2 regions of the Bradyrhizobium sp. ISRA436 genome follow, and region 2 is predicted to be linked to the other one. Evidence: predicted binding sites of a transcription regulator. Region 2 holds the regulator's gene; the other holds the start of a gene.
The links. The regulator PhoB, encoded in region 2, activates phosphate uptake and scavenging genes when phosphate is short. The targets are predictions, from matches to a motif close to TGTCATNNANCTGTCAT.

Region 1 (7,813 bases), 2.5 Mb from region 2:
GATGCGCTCGATCGTGGCGCCGGTGGTCGAGCGCGGCAAGACCGCCGTGGTGCTGAGTGTCGGCGCGCTGCTGCAGAACGAAGACCTGATCGGCCTTGCTCGCGCGAATGGCGGCCAGATCATCGTGCCGACCGGCGCGCTGATCGGGCTCGATGCCGTGACCGCTGCAGCGGTCGGGACCATCCATTCGGCGAGGATCGTGACGCGCAAGCCGGTCGCGGGCCTGCTCGGCGCGCCGCATCTGGTCGAGAACAACATCCGGATCGAAGGCATCACGGAGCCGTTGCGGGTCTTCGAGGGCAGCGCGCGCGAGGCCGCGAAGGGCTTTCCGGCCAATCTCAATGTCGCGGTGGCGCTGTCGCTCGCCGGCATCGGCCCCGATCGCACCCGGGTCGAGATCTGGGCGGACCCGACGGTGACGCGCAATACTCACCGCATCGAGGTCGACTCCGATTCCGCGCGGTTCTCGATGACGATCGAGAACATCCCCTCGGAGAACCCGAAGACCGGCCGCATCACCGCGCTGTCGGTGATTGCCTGCCTGCGGAAGCTGCGCGCACCGCTTCGGATTGGAACGTGAGGCGACGATGACAATCCGGCCCGACGATCTCTTACTCGTCATCGATGTGCAGAACGATTTCTGCCCCGGTGGCGCGCTGGCAGTCGCGGATGGCGATGCCGTGGTGCCCGTCGTCAATCGGCTCGCCGAGCGGTTCGACCATGTGGTGCTGACCCAGGACTGGCATCCGGCAGGTCACAGCTCCTTTGCGTCATCGCATCCCGGCGCGGCGGCCTTCTCGTCCGTCACCATGCCCTACGGTCCGCAAACCTTGTGGCCGGATCATTGCGTGCAGGGCACGCCGGGCGCTGCCTTCCATCCGCAGCTCGCGACCGACAGGGCCGAGCTTGTGGTCCGCAAGGGCTTCCGCGCGGCGATCGATTCCTATTCGGCCTTCTTCGAGAACGACCGGACCACACCGACCGGGCTCGCCGGCTATCTGCGCGAGCGCGGCCTGACGCGGATCGTCATGGCGGGGCTCGCGACGGACTACTGCGTGCATTATTCGGCGCTGGATGCACGGCGGCTCGGCTTCGAGGCTACGGTGGTGCTGTCAGGCTGCCGCGCCATCGATCTTGGCGGCTCGCTCGCGACCGCCACGGCGGCTATGCTTTCGGCCGGCGTCGTGCTGGTCGACGACATCGCCTGAGCGTGACTCTTCGGGGCAAAAACCGTTGTTTTGACTGGTCTTTTGCTTTAATCCCAGCCGCTGATGGTCATTCGCAACGGAGACGCTGTGTCGGGACAGACTTTACGGATCGGAACGCGCAAGAGCGCGATGGCGCTGGCGCAGACGGACGATGTCGCGCGCCTGCTGCGCGCTGCCGCGCCGGATCTGGCCGTCGAAGTCGTCAAGTTCGAGACCCGCGGCGACCAGGATCAGACCAGCAAGCTGTTGCAACACGGCGGCAAGGGCGGCGCCTTCGTCGCCGAGATCCGCGAGGCGATGCGCGCCGGCACTCTGCAGGCCGCCATGCATTCGCTGAAGGACGTGCCGGGCAACGAGGAGACGCCGGGTCTGGTTCTCGCCGCGATGCTGCCGCGGAATGCCGCCAACGATGCGCTTGTGCTGCGACCGGGGCTGTCGCTCGAGACCCTCCGCGCCGCGCGCGGCAAGGGCTTCATGATCGGCACCAACGCGGTGCGGCGCGCCGCCTATCTGCGCCGGTTGTTCCCCGAAGCGACCGTGATCCATTTCCGCGGAGCCGCCGATACGCGGATCGCCAAGCTCGATCGCGGCGACAAGCAGCGCTTGCCGGATGGCGGCGCGGTGGGGCCGGCGGATGCGCTGGTGATGGCGCGCGCCGGCCTCGAGCGGATCGGCATGGCCGCGCGCGTCGCGCATGATTTTTCCGTCGATGAAATGCTTCCGGCGGTCGGGCAGGGCATCGTCACGGTCGAATGTGTCGAAACCGACTGGGCGACGCGGTCGCGGCTCGCGACAATCGACAACGTCCAGTCGCGGCTCAGCGCCGAGGCCGAGCGCGAGGTGCTGTGGGTGCTCAACGGTCACTGCAATTCGCCGATCGCCGGTCACGCGACGCTCGCCGGCGCCGAGATGACGCTGCGAGCGTCGGTGCTCGACGAAGCCGGCCGCTTCATCGAAGCGACGCGCCGCGGCCCGGCGAGCCGTCCGCGCGAGCTCGGCCGCGCTGTCGGGATGGAGCTGCTGGAGAAGGGCGCCGCCGAGATCATCGCGCGCACCCGGCCGAAAGAATAGGCGTTCCCTCGTCTCCGGCAAGCGTCGCGCGAGCCCGGACGACGAGAGTTGCCGTGTGATCAATCTCGATCAGAGCGCAGCGGCCAGCTTGCGATGATCCGGAAGCGCGATGCGGCGTCGTCCTGCTTGAACAGCACCAGGCGGTCGATCACAAGCGCCGTGAGACCGAGCGTCGCGAATCGCTCGCGCAGCCAGGCCATGATCGGGCCGCGTCGCTCGTCGCTCAACCGCCCCGTCAGCGTCATGTGGAAGCGGAACTCCTCCATGACGTAAGGGTAGCCCCAGCGGTCGAGATGCTCGCATTGCCGCGCCGAGAGCTTCTCGGGCTTGCGGCGGGCGCGATCTTCCGGCGTCAGCGGCGCGCGGAAGGCGTCGAAATCGGTGACGCAGTCGGCGGCAAGCTGTTGAAGATCATCCGAACGTCGAGCCGGGATCACCGCGATGAAGCCGCTGATCGCGCCGACGGCCGGCTCGATCACCGGAATGCGTCGCGCGCGGCCGGCGAAGGCGGCGCTGGCCCCAATGAGATCGCCCTCGCGCTTGCCGTCGGCGAGCGTGAACGGCGCCTTCAGCGTGGCGTGAAACCCATATTTGCGCGGGTCCTGCGTCACCTCGTGCCAGTCGGGTGTGACACCATTGGGGAAGGGCAGGTCGTCGCCCGATGCGGCATCGTAGCCGAGCAGCGTCGCGCCGAAGCGGTGCAGCGGGCTGTCCGGTGACGGCGCATAATAGATCGCGTAGCGCGGATGATTGGCCATGGCAGCAGAATAGATTGGGGTTACGCCGCCGCAACCGTCTTGCGCGGCGCGAGCGAATGAACGAGGCAGCTTGCATCAGCTAGATGGACCAATCGTCCGGCGGCAATCACGGCAACGATCCGCGGCCGCAGCGGCATCATGTCGTCGACGAGGACGATGTCGGCACGGCGGCCCGTGGCCAGCACGCCGCGATCATCGAGCCCCGCGGCGCGCGCCGGTGCCGAGGAGATCAGGTCCCAGGCCTTGGCGAGTGGCAGGGTGCCGTCGGCCGCCAGGCGGAACGCTGCGAGCAGCTGCGCTGGATAATAGTAGTCCGATGCCAGCACCGAGCAGAGGCCCTTCGCGATCATGTCGGATGCCTTGGTCCAGCCGGTATGGCTGCCGCCGCGCACCACATTCGGGGCGCCGAACACGATGAAGTCGCCGGCTGCGGCTGCGTCGCGCGCGGTCTCCTCGTTGATCGGGAATTCGGCGATCGCGGCGCCCAGTGCGCGAAACTCCCGGCGCATGGCGGGGCTGCTGTCGTCATGCGAGAGCATGCGGATGCCGGCCGCGCGCGCCGCGGCGGCCAGACGCGCGATCGAGGTGGGCACGTCGGGGCGGCGGGCGACGACCCGGTCGAGCATCTCGTTGATCGCCTCGACCGAGAGCCCGGCGCGGTCGGCGAGCTGGTTGCGCTTGTTCGGCTTGACGTTGCTGTGATCGTTGAAGGCGAACAGATCGATGCGGCCCTCGGCGAGCCATTGCGTGATCTCGGCCTCGGCATCGAGATTGTGGGTCTCGTGGCGCAGATGGAAGCGTGTATCGGCGGCAAGCTGCGGCCGCAATGCCTCGATCGTATCGAGCAGTTTCCGCGCATTGTCGGCGCTGCGCAGGCCGGGCTCCCACGACCAGGTCGTGCCGTGGAACACGGTGGTGATGCCGTTGGCGATCGCCTGCCGGTCGCTGTCGACAAGCGCGACGTCGGTCGGGAAGTCGACGCCGGGGCGCGGCATCATCTGCCGCTCGAAGGCATCGCCGTGCAGGTCGACGATGCCGGGCAGCATCAACAGCCCGTTGGCGTCAAGATGAAATGCGGCGCGGCCCTGCTCGGCGTCGAGCGACGCGATGTCGCGTCCCGCAGTTCGAAGCGATGTCTCGACGAACGCCCCGTCGATCAGCGCGCGGCCGCCTTCGATGAAAATGTCGGTCACGATGCGGCACTCCGCTGGTCGTCCTGTGATTCGGAAGCGCTCTCAGTTTCGTACCTGTCGAGGAAACCTTCCACCGGAAGCTTGCGGAAATCGGGCAGGGCGCGGCGGAGCGTCTCATGGTCCCAGTCCCACCACGCCAGTGCGATGAGACGATCCGCGATTGCCGCGGAGAAGCGCGGCTTGATTGGCCGCGCCGGATTGCCGGCGACGATCGTGTAGGCAGGCACGTCCTTGGTGACGATCGCGCCGGCGGCGACGACGGCGCCGGTGCCGATGTTCCGGCCCGGTAATATGATCGCACCGTGACCGATCCAAACGTCATGGCCGATATGCACGTGATGCGCACGTCGCCAGTTGAAGAAGTCGGTGTCGTCGCTCTCTCCGGGAAAATAGGCGCTGGCGCGGTAGGTGAAATGCGCTTGCGTGGCGCGATGCATCGGATGATTCCCGGGATTAATCCGGGTCATTGCTGCGATCGAGCAGAACTTTCCGATCGTCGCATAGGTGATCTGGCTATCATTCACGACGTAAGAGTAGTCGTCCATGCTCACTTCGAGCAGGATCGTGCGCGCGCCGACCTCGGTATAGGTGCCGAGCTTGCTCTCGCGCACCGACGCACTGGGATCGATCGTCGGTACGACCGAGAGTTTCTTGCCAGCCATCGGGGCCTCCGCAAATCATGGCTTCTGGGGAGATGCGCTCGTCTTCACGGTGCTTGATGACAAGATCATGACGTTGCGATGACAGCAAGAGAGGTGGTGTGGACGATCGCCGCACCGCAGCAGCATCGTCACATAACTGTAAGACAGCGGGGATAGCGATGGCCCCATCGAGACGCGGGTGGAGCATTGCATGCTGGTGGTGGAAGGTCTGACGTGCCGTTTCGGCGCAAAAGCCGCGGTTGATAACGCGTCGTTCTCGATTGGGCCGGGCAGCTTCGTCGGCGTGATCGGCCGCTCCGGTGCCGGCAAGTCGACGCTGCTGCGGATGATCAACCGCCTCGCCGCCCCGACCTCTGGCCGTATCCTGTTCGAAGGCACCGACGTCACCGCGCTGCGCGGCAAGGCGCTGCGGCAGTGGCGCGCGCGCTCGGCGATGATCTTTCAGCAATTCAATCTCGTCGGCAGGCTCGATGTTCTGACCAACGTGCTGATGGGGCGGCTTGCCGAAATCCCGTCGTGGCGCTCGCTGGCGCAGATGTGGCCGGAGCACGACCGGGCGCTTGCGATGTCCGCGCTCGAGCAGTTCGACATTGCGCAACTCGCCGCGCAGCGCGCCGACCAGCTCTCCGGCGGCCAGCAGCAGCGCGTCGCGATCGCCCGCGCGCTGGTGCAGGAACCCGACATCATCCTGGCCGACGAGCCGATCGCGTCGCTCGATCCGCGCAATACCAAGATCGTGATGGACGCGCTGCTGCGCATCAACAAGCATTTCGGCATCACCGTGCTCTGCAACCTGCATTCGCTCGATCTGGCGCGCACCTATTGCGACCGCCTGATCGGCATGGCGGCCGGCCGCGTGGTGTTCGACGGTCAACCATCGATGCTGACCGACCACATCGCCCGAGAGCTCTACGACCTCGAGGCCAATGACGTCATCGGCGCGGCGCCGTTGCCCGAGCCCGAGGGTGCAAACGTTCCGGCGCTCGGCACCGCAGCTGCGGCCTGAGCGACGCATTTTCCGATCAGGATGGACGGGCATTTCGCCCGGCCAAGGACGCGTAACCACAACAAGGGGTTTATCATGATCACTCGTCGCACCGTATTGGCCGGCGCTGCCTCGCTGGCGTTCGCCGGCTCGGCTTCGGCCTCGGACTGGAAGACGAAATATCCGGAGATCACCTTCGCCGTGATTCCGGCCGAGAACGGTTCCGGCGTCACCGAGCGCTTCGGGCCGTTCATCAGCTACCTGTCGAAGGAGCTCGGCATCAAGGTGAACCTGCGCGTCGCCAACGACTACGCGGCCGTGATCGAGGGCCAGCGCGCCGGCAACATCCAGATCGGCTATTACGGTCCGGCATCGTTCTCGCGTGCCCTTCTCACCGGCGTCAAGACCGATGCCTTCGTGATCGACGTCAATGCCGACGGCTCCAAGGGCTACTATTCGGTGTTCTACGTGCTCGCCAAGAGCCCGTACCAGAAGGTCGAGGACCTCAAGGGCAAGAATCTCGGCCTGGTCGATCCCAACTCGACCTCCGGCAACAACATGCCGCGCTTCAAGCTGAACCAGATGGGCATCGATCCCGACAGCTTCTTCTCCAAGGTGATCTTCACCGGCAGCCACGAGAACGCCGTGCTGGCGCTGGCGCAGGGCACCGTCGACGTTGCCGCCAACTGGTGGAACGCCGACGACGATTCCAATCTCACTCGCATGCTCAACAAGAACATGGTGAAGTCGAGCGACGGCACGCTGATGAAGAAGGAAGACTTCCGCATCATCTCGAAGTCCGACCTCATCATCAACTCGCCCTATGCCTACCTCCGCGACCTCCCCGACGACATGAAGGCCGCGATCAAGCAGGCGTTCCTGGATGCCGCGACGAAGGACCCGGAGGCGTTCAAGAAGCTGTCCGACGGCAAGAACCGTCCGTGGCAGCCGATCACCAACGCCGACTATGACAAGACCATCGAGCTGATCAAGTTCGTGGACAATCTGCGCAAGAAGGCGTCCTGATCGCGCAGGCATTGAATTGGGCCGGGTTCCATGACCCGGCCCTTTTTCCGTCTAACTTCTCGAGCAGATGGGCCCCGCGTCGATGACGACCGCCGTATCCATACTTCCAGGCCAGCAACTGGCGGCGCTGAATGACGCTTACCGCAAGGCGGTCGCGCGCAAGCGGCTGAAGGCGACGCTGGTGATCGCCGTCTTTTGTGCGGCGCTTCTGATCGCAGCGCTCGGCGCGGAAGTGAATCTGCGCACGCTGTTCACCTATTTCGGCAACTTCGTCAGCTATTTCGATCGCATCCTCACCCTCGATTCCGGTGGGCGGGTCTGGACCAATCCGGCCGAGTGGTTCTGGGGCTGGAAGAAATGGTTGAGGCTGCTCGGCGAGACCCTCTTGATCAGCTATGTCGGCACGCTCATCGGTGCCGTGCTCGCCTTTGCGCTGAACTTCTTCGCCGCCCAGAACACCTCGCCGTCGTCGTGGCTCCGCTTCACGGTGCGCCGCCTGCTGGAATTCGCCCGCACGGTGCCCGGCATCGTGCTCGCGCTGATCTTCGTGATCGCCTTCGGCCTCGGACCGATGGCCGGCGTGCTGGCGATCGCGATTCACTCCACCGGCGCGCTCGGCAAATTGTTCGCCGAGATCGTCGAGAACGCGGACATGAAGCCGGTCGAAGGCATTCGCTCCACCGGCGCGAGCTGGCTCTCCTGCATGCGCTTTGCGGTGCTGCCCCAGGTTGTGGCCGGCTATGCAAGCTATGCGCTGCTGCGGTTCGAGATCAACGTCCGCGAGGCCTCGGTCATGGGCTTCGTCGGCGCCGGTGGCATCGGTCAGGAGCTCGTGGTCGCGATCCGCAAGTTCTATTATTCCGACGTCAGCGCCATCCTCGTGATGATCATCGTCACGGTCTTTATCATC
Region 2 (7,813 bases):
GCTCATCATCCCGCCGCCTTCTTCGGCTGTGCAGCCGTCAGCGCGGCACACGCGCGCTCGAGACTTCCGACCGCATGGTCGATTTCGGCCTCGGTGACGATCAGCGGCGCCAGGAACCGCACGACATTGTCGCCGGCGCCAACGGTGAGCAGCTTCTGCTCACGCAGCGCGGTGACGAGATCGCCCGAGGGCACCACGGCCTTGACGCCGATCAACAGGCCTTCGCCGCGCACGTCGGAGATCACGCCGGGATAGCGATCGACGACCGAGGCGAGCTTCTGCTTGAGCAGCAGCGACATCTTCTGCACGTGATCGAAAAAGCCGGGTTTGAGCATGACGTCGAGCACGGCATTGGCGGCCGCCACTGCCAGCGGATTGCCGCCGAAGGTCGAGCCGTGCGAGCCCGGCGCCATGCCGGCCGCGGCCTTCGCGCTCGCCAGCACAGCGCCGATCGGGAAGCCGCCGCCGAGCGCCTTCGCAAGCGACATCACGTCGGGCGTGACGCCGAGGCGCTTGTAAGCGAACAGTTCGCCGGTGCGGCCCATGCCGGTCTGCACCTCGTCGAACGCAAGCAACAGGCCGTGCTCGTCGCAGAGCTGACGCAACGCCTTGAAGAAGGCTTGCGGCGCCGAGCGCACGCCGCCCTCGCCCTGCACCGGCTCGATCAGGATGCCGGCAGTGTGCGGCCCGATCGCCTTCTTCACCGCCTCGATGTCGCCATGCGGAACCTGGTCGAATCCATCCATCGGCGGACCGAAGCCCTCGAGATATTTGGCGGAACCGGTGGCGGCGAGTGTTCCGAGCGTGCGGCCGTGGAACGCGCCCTCGAAGGTGGTGATGCGGTACCGCTCGGCATGGCCCTTGGAGAAGTGATAGTGGCGGACCAGCTTGATCACGCCTTCCATCGCTTCTGCGCCGGAATTGCAGAAGAACACGTAGTCGGCAAAGCTCTGTTCGCAGAGCCGTGCGGCGAGCACCTCGCCGTCCGGGCTCTTGAACAGGTTCGACATGTGCCAGAGCTTGGTCGCCTGTTCCTGCAGCGCCTTGACCAGATGCGGATGCGCGTGCCCGAGCGCGTTGACCGCGACACCTGACGTGAAATCGAGATAGCGATCGCCGTTGGTTGCGACGAGCCAGGCGCCCTCGCCGCGTTCGAAGCCGAGATCGACCCTGGCGAAGACGGGGAGCAGATGCGACGTGGCGCTATTGGTCATGGCAATCACTGACGGGTTTGAGGCCGACAATTGCCGCGTGCCTTGACGCCAGCGCAGCAACGGCCAGCTTCGGAAAACAAAACGTGCCGCCTTTTCGGGCGGCACGTGGCAAACATTGTATGCTGCGGGCAGTCGCTGTCAATCGCCACGAAGTGGCCTTCCTGCAATGCGAAACGCGCGCGATCCGGTGCATTCCGGTGAGGTGGAAAAGCCTCTTTGCAATGCATAAGTGTGGGAACATGTGGACGCGCTGCCGCGGACTCTTGCGCCAGAGTCACGCCATATTGTAGCGTTTGGCCTGTCGGATACGACATCTCGTGCGGCAGTACTGGACCCTCTAAGTAGCTTTCGTTCTGCGTACACGTTCGGGCGCAAAACCGCGTCCGGCGAGGGCTAAGGGATTCTGCCCGCAGGGATATTTGTCAGATTTGGCTCGCAGCGCCGCTCCAATGACTGGCCGGCGCAAGGCGAAGGGAAGAATGCGATGACGGTATTGACCTGGTCCGATGATCGCGTCGAGCAGCTGAAGAAGCTCTGGGAGGCGGGCCTGTCGGCCAGCCAAATTGCGGCGGAACTCGGCAATGTGACGCGAAACGCCGTGATCGGCAAAGTGCATCGGCTTGGCCTGTCCGGCCGTGCCAAGGCCCCCTCCACCGCGGCCCCGCGGCAGCGCAAGGCCCGTCCCGCCCAACACATGATGCGGGTGGCACGCCCGGTCTCGCGTGGCAACACGGCGCTCGCGCACGCCTTCGAGGTCGAGCTGGAGCCGGATCCGGTCGCCTATGACAATGTGGTTCCGATGAGCCAGCGGCTGTCCCTGCTCGAGCTGAACGAGGCCACGTGCCATTGGCCGGTCGGCGACCCCTCGAGCCCCGAATTCTTCTTCTGCGGCGGCAAGGCACTCACCGGCCTGCCCTATTGCGCGCATCACTCGCGTGTCGCCTACCAGCCGGCCGCCGATCGGCGCCGCCCGGCCAACAAACCGCCGACACGGTAAACACAGCTCATGAAACGAAATCCCCGCGCAAGCGGGGATTTTTTATGCCTGCAGAGCCTGGTGATGTGTCCCGGCAGGCGCCGCGACGACACTCACGCTTAATGCTGCGGCTCGGCCTTGGCGAAGCGGTCGTCCAGCGCATAGCCGGCGCCGCGCACGGTGCGGATCGGATCCTGCTCGCGGCCGGGATTGAGCAGCTTGCGCAGCCGGCCGATATGCACGTCGACGGTCCGCTCGTCGATATAGATGTCGCGGCCCCAGACGCTGTCGAGCAGCTGCTCGCGGCTGAACACGCGGCCGGGATGCTCGAGGAAGAACTCAAGCAGGCGATACTCGGTCGGCCCGAGATCGATCGGACGGCCCGAGCGCGCCACGCGGCGCTTCTCGCGGTCGAGTTCGATGTCGCCATAGGTCAGCACAGTCGCGAGCCGCTCGGGGCTCGCGCGGCGCAACAGGCCCTTCACGCGCGCCAGCAGCTCCGGCACCGAGAACGGCTTGACGATGTAATCGTCGGCGCCGGTGGCGAGGCCGCGGACCCGCTCGCTCTCCTCGCCGCGCGCAGTCAGCATGATGATCGGGAGCTGCTTGGTCTCGGGCCGCGCGCGCAAGCGGCGGCACAACTCGATGCCGGACAGGCCCGGCAGCATCCAGTCAAGCACCACGAGATCGGGAACACGCTCCTTCAGCCTTGTGTCGGCATCGTCGCCGCGCCCGACCGTTTCGACGTCGTAGCCTTCCGCGTCGAGGTTGTAGCGCAGCAACGTCGTCAGCGCTTCCTCGTCTTCGACTACCAGAATGCGTGCGCTCATCGGTCTATGTTCTTTCTCTGTGTTGATCCGTTGCCCGGACGCGAACCAAGCACCTCAGCTAGCCGTTGCCCGGCACTGTGGTGGCAAAGGTGGTCATATCACCCTTCGGGCGCTTGTCGGTGATCTGCTGGCCTTCGATCATGTAGAACACGGTTTCGGCGATATTGGTGGCGTGGTCGCCGATCCGCTCGATGTTCTTGGCACAGAACATCAGATGGATGCAGAACGAGATGTTGCGCGGGTCCTCCATCATGTAGGTGAGCAGTTCGCGGAACAGCGAGGTGCAGATCGCGTCGACCTCCTCGTCGCCCTTCCAGACGGCCATCGCGGCCGGCAGGTCGTGCGCGGCGTAGGCGTCGAGCACCGACTTCACCTGCGACAGCACGAGGTCGGTCATGTGCTCGAGGCCGCGGATCAGCTTCAGCGGCTGGAAATCGCTCTCCAGCGCCGCGACGCGCTTGCCCATGTTCTTGGCGAGGTCGCCGATCCGCTCGAGATCCGTGGCCACCCGCATCGCGCCGACGATCTCGCGCAGGTCGATCGCCATCGGCTGGCGGCGCGCGATCGTCAGCACCGCGCGCTCCTCGATGACGTGCTGCAGACCGTCGATCTCGACGTCGGCGGCGACGACACGCTTGCCGAGCGCGACGTCGCGGCGGATCAGCGCGTCGACGGATTCGGTGATCATGCGCTCGACGAGGCCGCCCATCTCGGCGACCAGGCGCGTGAGTTCCTGCAGATCGCTGTCGAATGCCTTGGCGGTATGTTCAGAAGCCATCGCGTGTCTCCTCAGCCGAACCGGCCGGTGATGTAGTCCTGGGTGCGTCGATCGCTCGGCGAGGTGAAGATCTTGTTGGTGTCGTCGAACTCGATCAGTTCACCAAGATACATGAAGGCGGTCTTGTCGGACACGCGCGCCGCCTGCTGCATGTTGTGGGTGACGATCGCGATCGTGTAGTCCTCGGACAATTCCTGGATCAACTCCTCGACCTTGGCGGTCGAGATCGGGTCGAGGGCCGAGCACGGCTCGTCGAACAGGATCACCTCGGGCCGCACCGCGACGGTGCGGGCGATGCAGAGGCGCTGCTGCTGCCCGCCCGAGAGCGAGAGGCCCGAGGCGTTCAGCTTGTCCTTGACCTCATTCCACAGCGCGCCGCCGCGCAGCGCCTTCTCGACGCGGTCGTCCATCTCGGACTTCGAGATCTTCTCGTAGAGACGGATGCCGAAGGCGATGTTCTCGTAGATCGTCATCGGGAACGGCGTCGGTTTCTGGAACACCATGCCGACCCGCGCGCGCAACAGGTTGAGGTCGAGCTTGGGGTCGAGGATGTTGGTCTGGTCCAGCATCAACTGGCCGACGGCACGCTGGCCCGGATAGAGATCATACATCCGGTTGAAGATGCGCAGCAGGGTCGACTTGCCGCAGCCCGACGGACCGATGAACGCCGTGACGCGGTTGGTGCCCAGCGTCAGGTTGATGTTCTTCAGCGCGTGGTGCTCGCCGTAATAGAAGTTGAGGTTGCGCACCGTGACTTTCGGCGGTGCCTCCGGAAGCGGCACCTGGGGAACGTGGCTCGCGACAGTCGTCGAAACGGAAAGCTCGGTCATTTTGCGGCCCTTTCGGCACCAAGGATACGCGCGCCAATGTTGAGCGCGAGCACGGTGATGGTGATGAGCAATGCACCGCTCCACGCCAACTCCTTCCAGTAGGCGTAGGGGCTTTGCACGAAGTTGTTGATGGTCACCGGCAGGTTGGCCATCGTGCTGGTCAGGCTCAGGTTGAAGAACTGGTTCGACAGCGCGGTGAACAGCAGCGGTGCGGTTTCGCCGGCGACGCGGGCGGTCGCCAGCAGCACGCCGGTGATCAGACCCGATCGGGCGGCACGATAGGCGATTCGCTTGATCACCAACGAGCGCGGCAGGCCGAGCGCGGAGGCCGCCTCACGCAGCGGGTTGGGCACCAGCAGCAGCATGTCCTCGGTGGTGCGCAGCACGACCGGGATCACGATCACGGCGAGCGCCAGCGCGCCGGCGATCGCCGAGAAGCCGCGCATCGGCACCACCACGGCGCCATAGATGAACAGGCCGATGATGATCGAGGGCGCGCTGAGCAGGATGTCGTTGATGAAGCGGATCACCGAGGTGAGCTTGTCATGCCGGCCGTATTCGGCAAGGTAGGTGCCGGCGAACAGGCCGAGCGGCGCGCCGATGCCGACCCCGATCACCGTCATGATGATCGAGCCGACGATGGCGTTGAGCAGGCCGCCCTCGGTCGAGCCCGGTGGCGGCGTGTTCTGGGTGAAGAGCTGCACGCTCAGGCCCGCGACGCCGTTGTAGAGCAGCGTGAACAGGATCAGCGCCAGCCAGGTGACGCCGAACAGCGCGGCGCCGATGCACAAGGCGCGGACGACGATGTCACTGCGGCGGCGTGATTTGTAGATCGGGTTCATGGCGTCACTTCCCCGCTTTCTTTTCCAGCCGCAGCAGCATTAGCCGCGCTCCGGCCAGCACGAAGAAGGTCAGCACGAACAGGAGCAGGCCGAGCAGGATCAGGCCGGACTGGTGCAGGCCGTCGCTCTCGGCGAATTCGGAGGCGATCGCCGCCGAGATCGTGGTGCCCGGCGCGAAGATCGACGAGGAGATACGGAACGAGTTGCCGATGATGAAGGTCACCGCCATGGTTTCGCCGAGCGCGCGCCCGAGTGCCAGCATGATGCCACCGATCACGCCGACCCTGGTGTAGGGGATCACGACGCTGCGGACGACCTCCCAGGTGGTGCAGCCCATGCCGTAGGCGGCTTCCTTCAGCACCGCCGGCACGGTCTTGAACACGTCGACCGAGATCGCGGTGATGAACGGCAGCACCATGATCGCGAGGATCAGCGAGGCGTTGAACAGGCTCAGATAGGACGGCGGACCGGCGAAGATGCTGCCGAGCACCGGCACGCCGTCGAAGACCCTGATCATGAACGGCTGGAACGTGTTGGCCAGGAACGGGCCGAGCACGAAGAAGCCCCACATGCCGTAGATGATCGAGGGGATGCCGGCGAGCAGCTCGATCGCGATGCCGATCGGGCGGCGCAGCCATTGCGGGCACAACTCGGTCAGGAACACGGCAATGCCGAGCCCGACCGGAATTGCGATCAGCATCGCAATGATCGAGGTCAGCATGGTGCCGTAAACCGGCCCGAGCGCGCCGAGCACCGGCGGATCGGCCGACGGCGCCCAGCGCTGGGTCGTCAGAAACGCGAAGCCGAATTCGCGCATAGCCGGCCAGGCGCCGACGATCAGCGAGATGATGATTCCGCCAAGGATCAGCAGCACCGAGATCGCGGAGATCCGGGTGATCCAGTAGAATGTGAGATCGCCCGCCTTGAAAGCACTCAGCGCCTTGGCGCGGTCGTAGGGTCCGAGAGCGTCGATCACGTTGCTCGTGTCGCTTTGAACGGCCATATCTACCACGCTAATCCCCTGTCCGCTTTTACGTTTCACGGGCAGCATTCACTTGCGCCCTTTTGGCCTGCCATCCGGGTGGCGGGCTGACGTTCGGCGAGCCCGGCGGAGCGTGAGGGAACGCCTGCGAGCGGCCGGAACGTCAAATTCACAAGAGGTAGTCCAGAACTGCCGCCCCTCTCCCTTCGTGGTAGGGAGAGGGGAACGTTTCGCTATCGCAACGAGAGCGCTCAGCTCTTGATGTCGGAATTCCAGGTCTTCTCGATCATCTTGATGACGGAGTCCGGCATCGGGATGTAGTCGAGATCCTCAGCCATCTTGCTGCCCTTGTCGAAGGCGTACTTGAAGAACTTGAGGGCTTCCTGCGACGCCGCCTTGTCGGCCGCTTCCTTGTGCATCAGCACGAAGGTCGAAGCGACGATCGGCCAGGACTTGTCGCCGGGCTGGTCGGTGAGGATCAGGTAGTAGCCGGGAGCGTTGGCCCAGTCGGCATTCGAGGCCGCGGCCTGGAACGCTTCGTTGGTCGGCTGGATGGTCTTGCCGGCCTTGTTGACCAGAGCGGTGTAGGTCAGCTTGTTCTGCTTGGCGTAGGCATACTCGACATAGCCGATCGAGTTCTTGGTCTGACCGACGTTCGCCGCAACACCCTCGTTGCCCTTGGCGCCGACGCCGACCGGCCACTCGACAGCCGTGCCGCTACCGACCTTGCTCTTCCAGTCGGCGCTGACCTTCGAGAGGTAGTCGGTGAAGTTGAAGGTGGTGCCGGAACCGTCAGCACGATGCACGACGGAGATCGCTTCCGACGGCAGCTTGGCGTTCGGGTTCAGCTTCTTGATCGCGGCATCGTCCCACTTGGTGATCTTGCCAAGGAAGATTTCGGCGAGGGTCGGGCCGTCGAGCACGATGGCACCCGGCTTGACGCCATCGATGTTCACCACCGGAACGATCGCGCCCATGATCATCGGCCACTGGGCCAGGCCGTCCTTCTGGAGCTGGTCGGCCTTCAGCGGAGCATCGGTCGCGCCGAACGTCACGGTCTTGGCCTGGATCTGCTTGATGCCGGCGCCCGAACCGATAGACTGATAGTTCACGCCGTTGCCGGATTCCTTCTTGTAGGCGTCAGCCCACTTCGAGAGCACGGGGAAAATGAAGGTCGATCCCGCGCCGGTGATGTCTGCCGCGAAAGCGGGCGTCGACACTGCCAACACGCCGGCAGCGACGATTGTCTTGATGAAATTCATGCTGATCTCCTTTGGTGAGCGAAGCACCGAATGCGCCCGATCGCGCTCACGCCGGTCCATCTAGGAGCGGTCGATGCTGCTTTTACGAAGGTTAGATGA

Region 1: the regulator PhoB is predicted to act here: its motif matches at 4,949-4,965, upstream of phnC (phosphonate ABC transporter ATP-binding protein).

What each region holds. Positions count from the first base shown of each region.
Region 1 is NZ_CP094519.1:2,147,005-2,154,817, forward strand. It holds gene MTX23_RS10165 (aspartate dehydrogenase) at 1-580, shown strand, start outside; gene pncA (bifunctional nicotinamidase/pyrazinamidase) at 588-1,208, shown strand; gene hemC (hydroxymethylbilane synthase) at 1,272-2,279, shown strand; gene MTX23_RS10180 (DUF1045 domain-containing protein) at 2,339-3,037, opposite strand; gene MTX23_RS10185 (alpha-D-ribose 1-methylphosphonate 5-triphosphate diphosphatase) at 3,058-4,230, opposite strand; gene MTX23_RS10190 (chloramphenicol acetyltransferase) at 4,227-4,892, opposite strand; gene phnC (phosphonate ABC transporter ATP-binding protein) at 5,083-5,898, shown strand; gene phnD (phosphonate ABC transporter substrate-binding protein) at 5,974-6,903, shown strand; gene phnE (phosphonate ABC transporter, permease protein PhnE) at 6,986-7,813, shown strand, end outside.
Region 2 is NZ_CP094519.1:7,132,597-7,140,409, forward strand. It holds gene argF (ornithine carbamoyltransferase) at 1-6, opposite strand, end outside; gene MTX23_RS33170 (aspartate aminotransferase family protein) at 6-1,214, opposite strand; gene MTX23_RS33175 (GcrA family cell cycle regulator) at 1,699-2,211, shown strand; gene phoB (phosphate regulon transcriptional regulator PhoB) at 2,310-3,020, opposite strand; gene phoU (phosphate signaling complex protein PhoU) at 3,079-3,798, opposite strand; gene pstB (phosphate ABC transporter ATP-binding protein PstB) at 3,810-4,628, opposite strand; gene pstA (phosphate ABC transporter permease PstA) at 4,625-5,470, opposite strand; gene pstC (phosphate ABC transporter permease subunit PstC) at 5,475-6,473, opposite strand; gene pstS (phosphate ABC transporter substrate-binding protein PstS) at 6,704-7,714, opposite strand.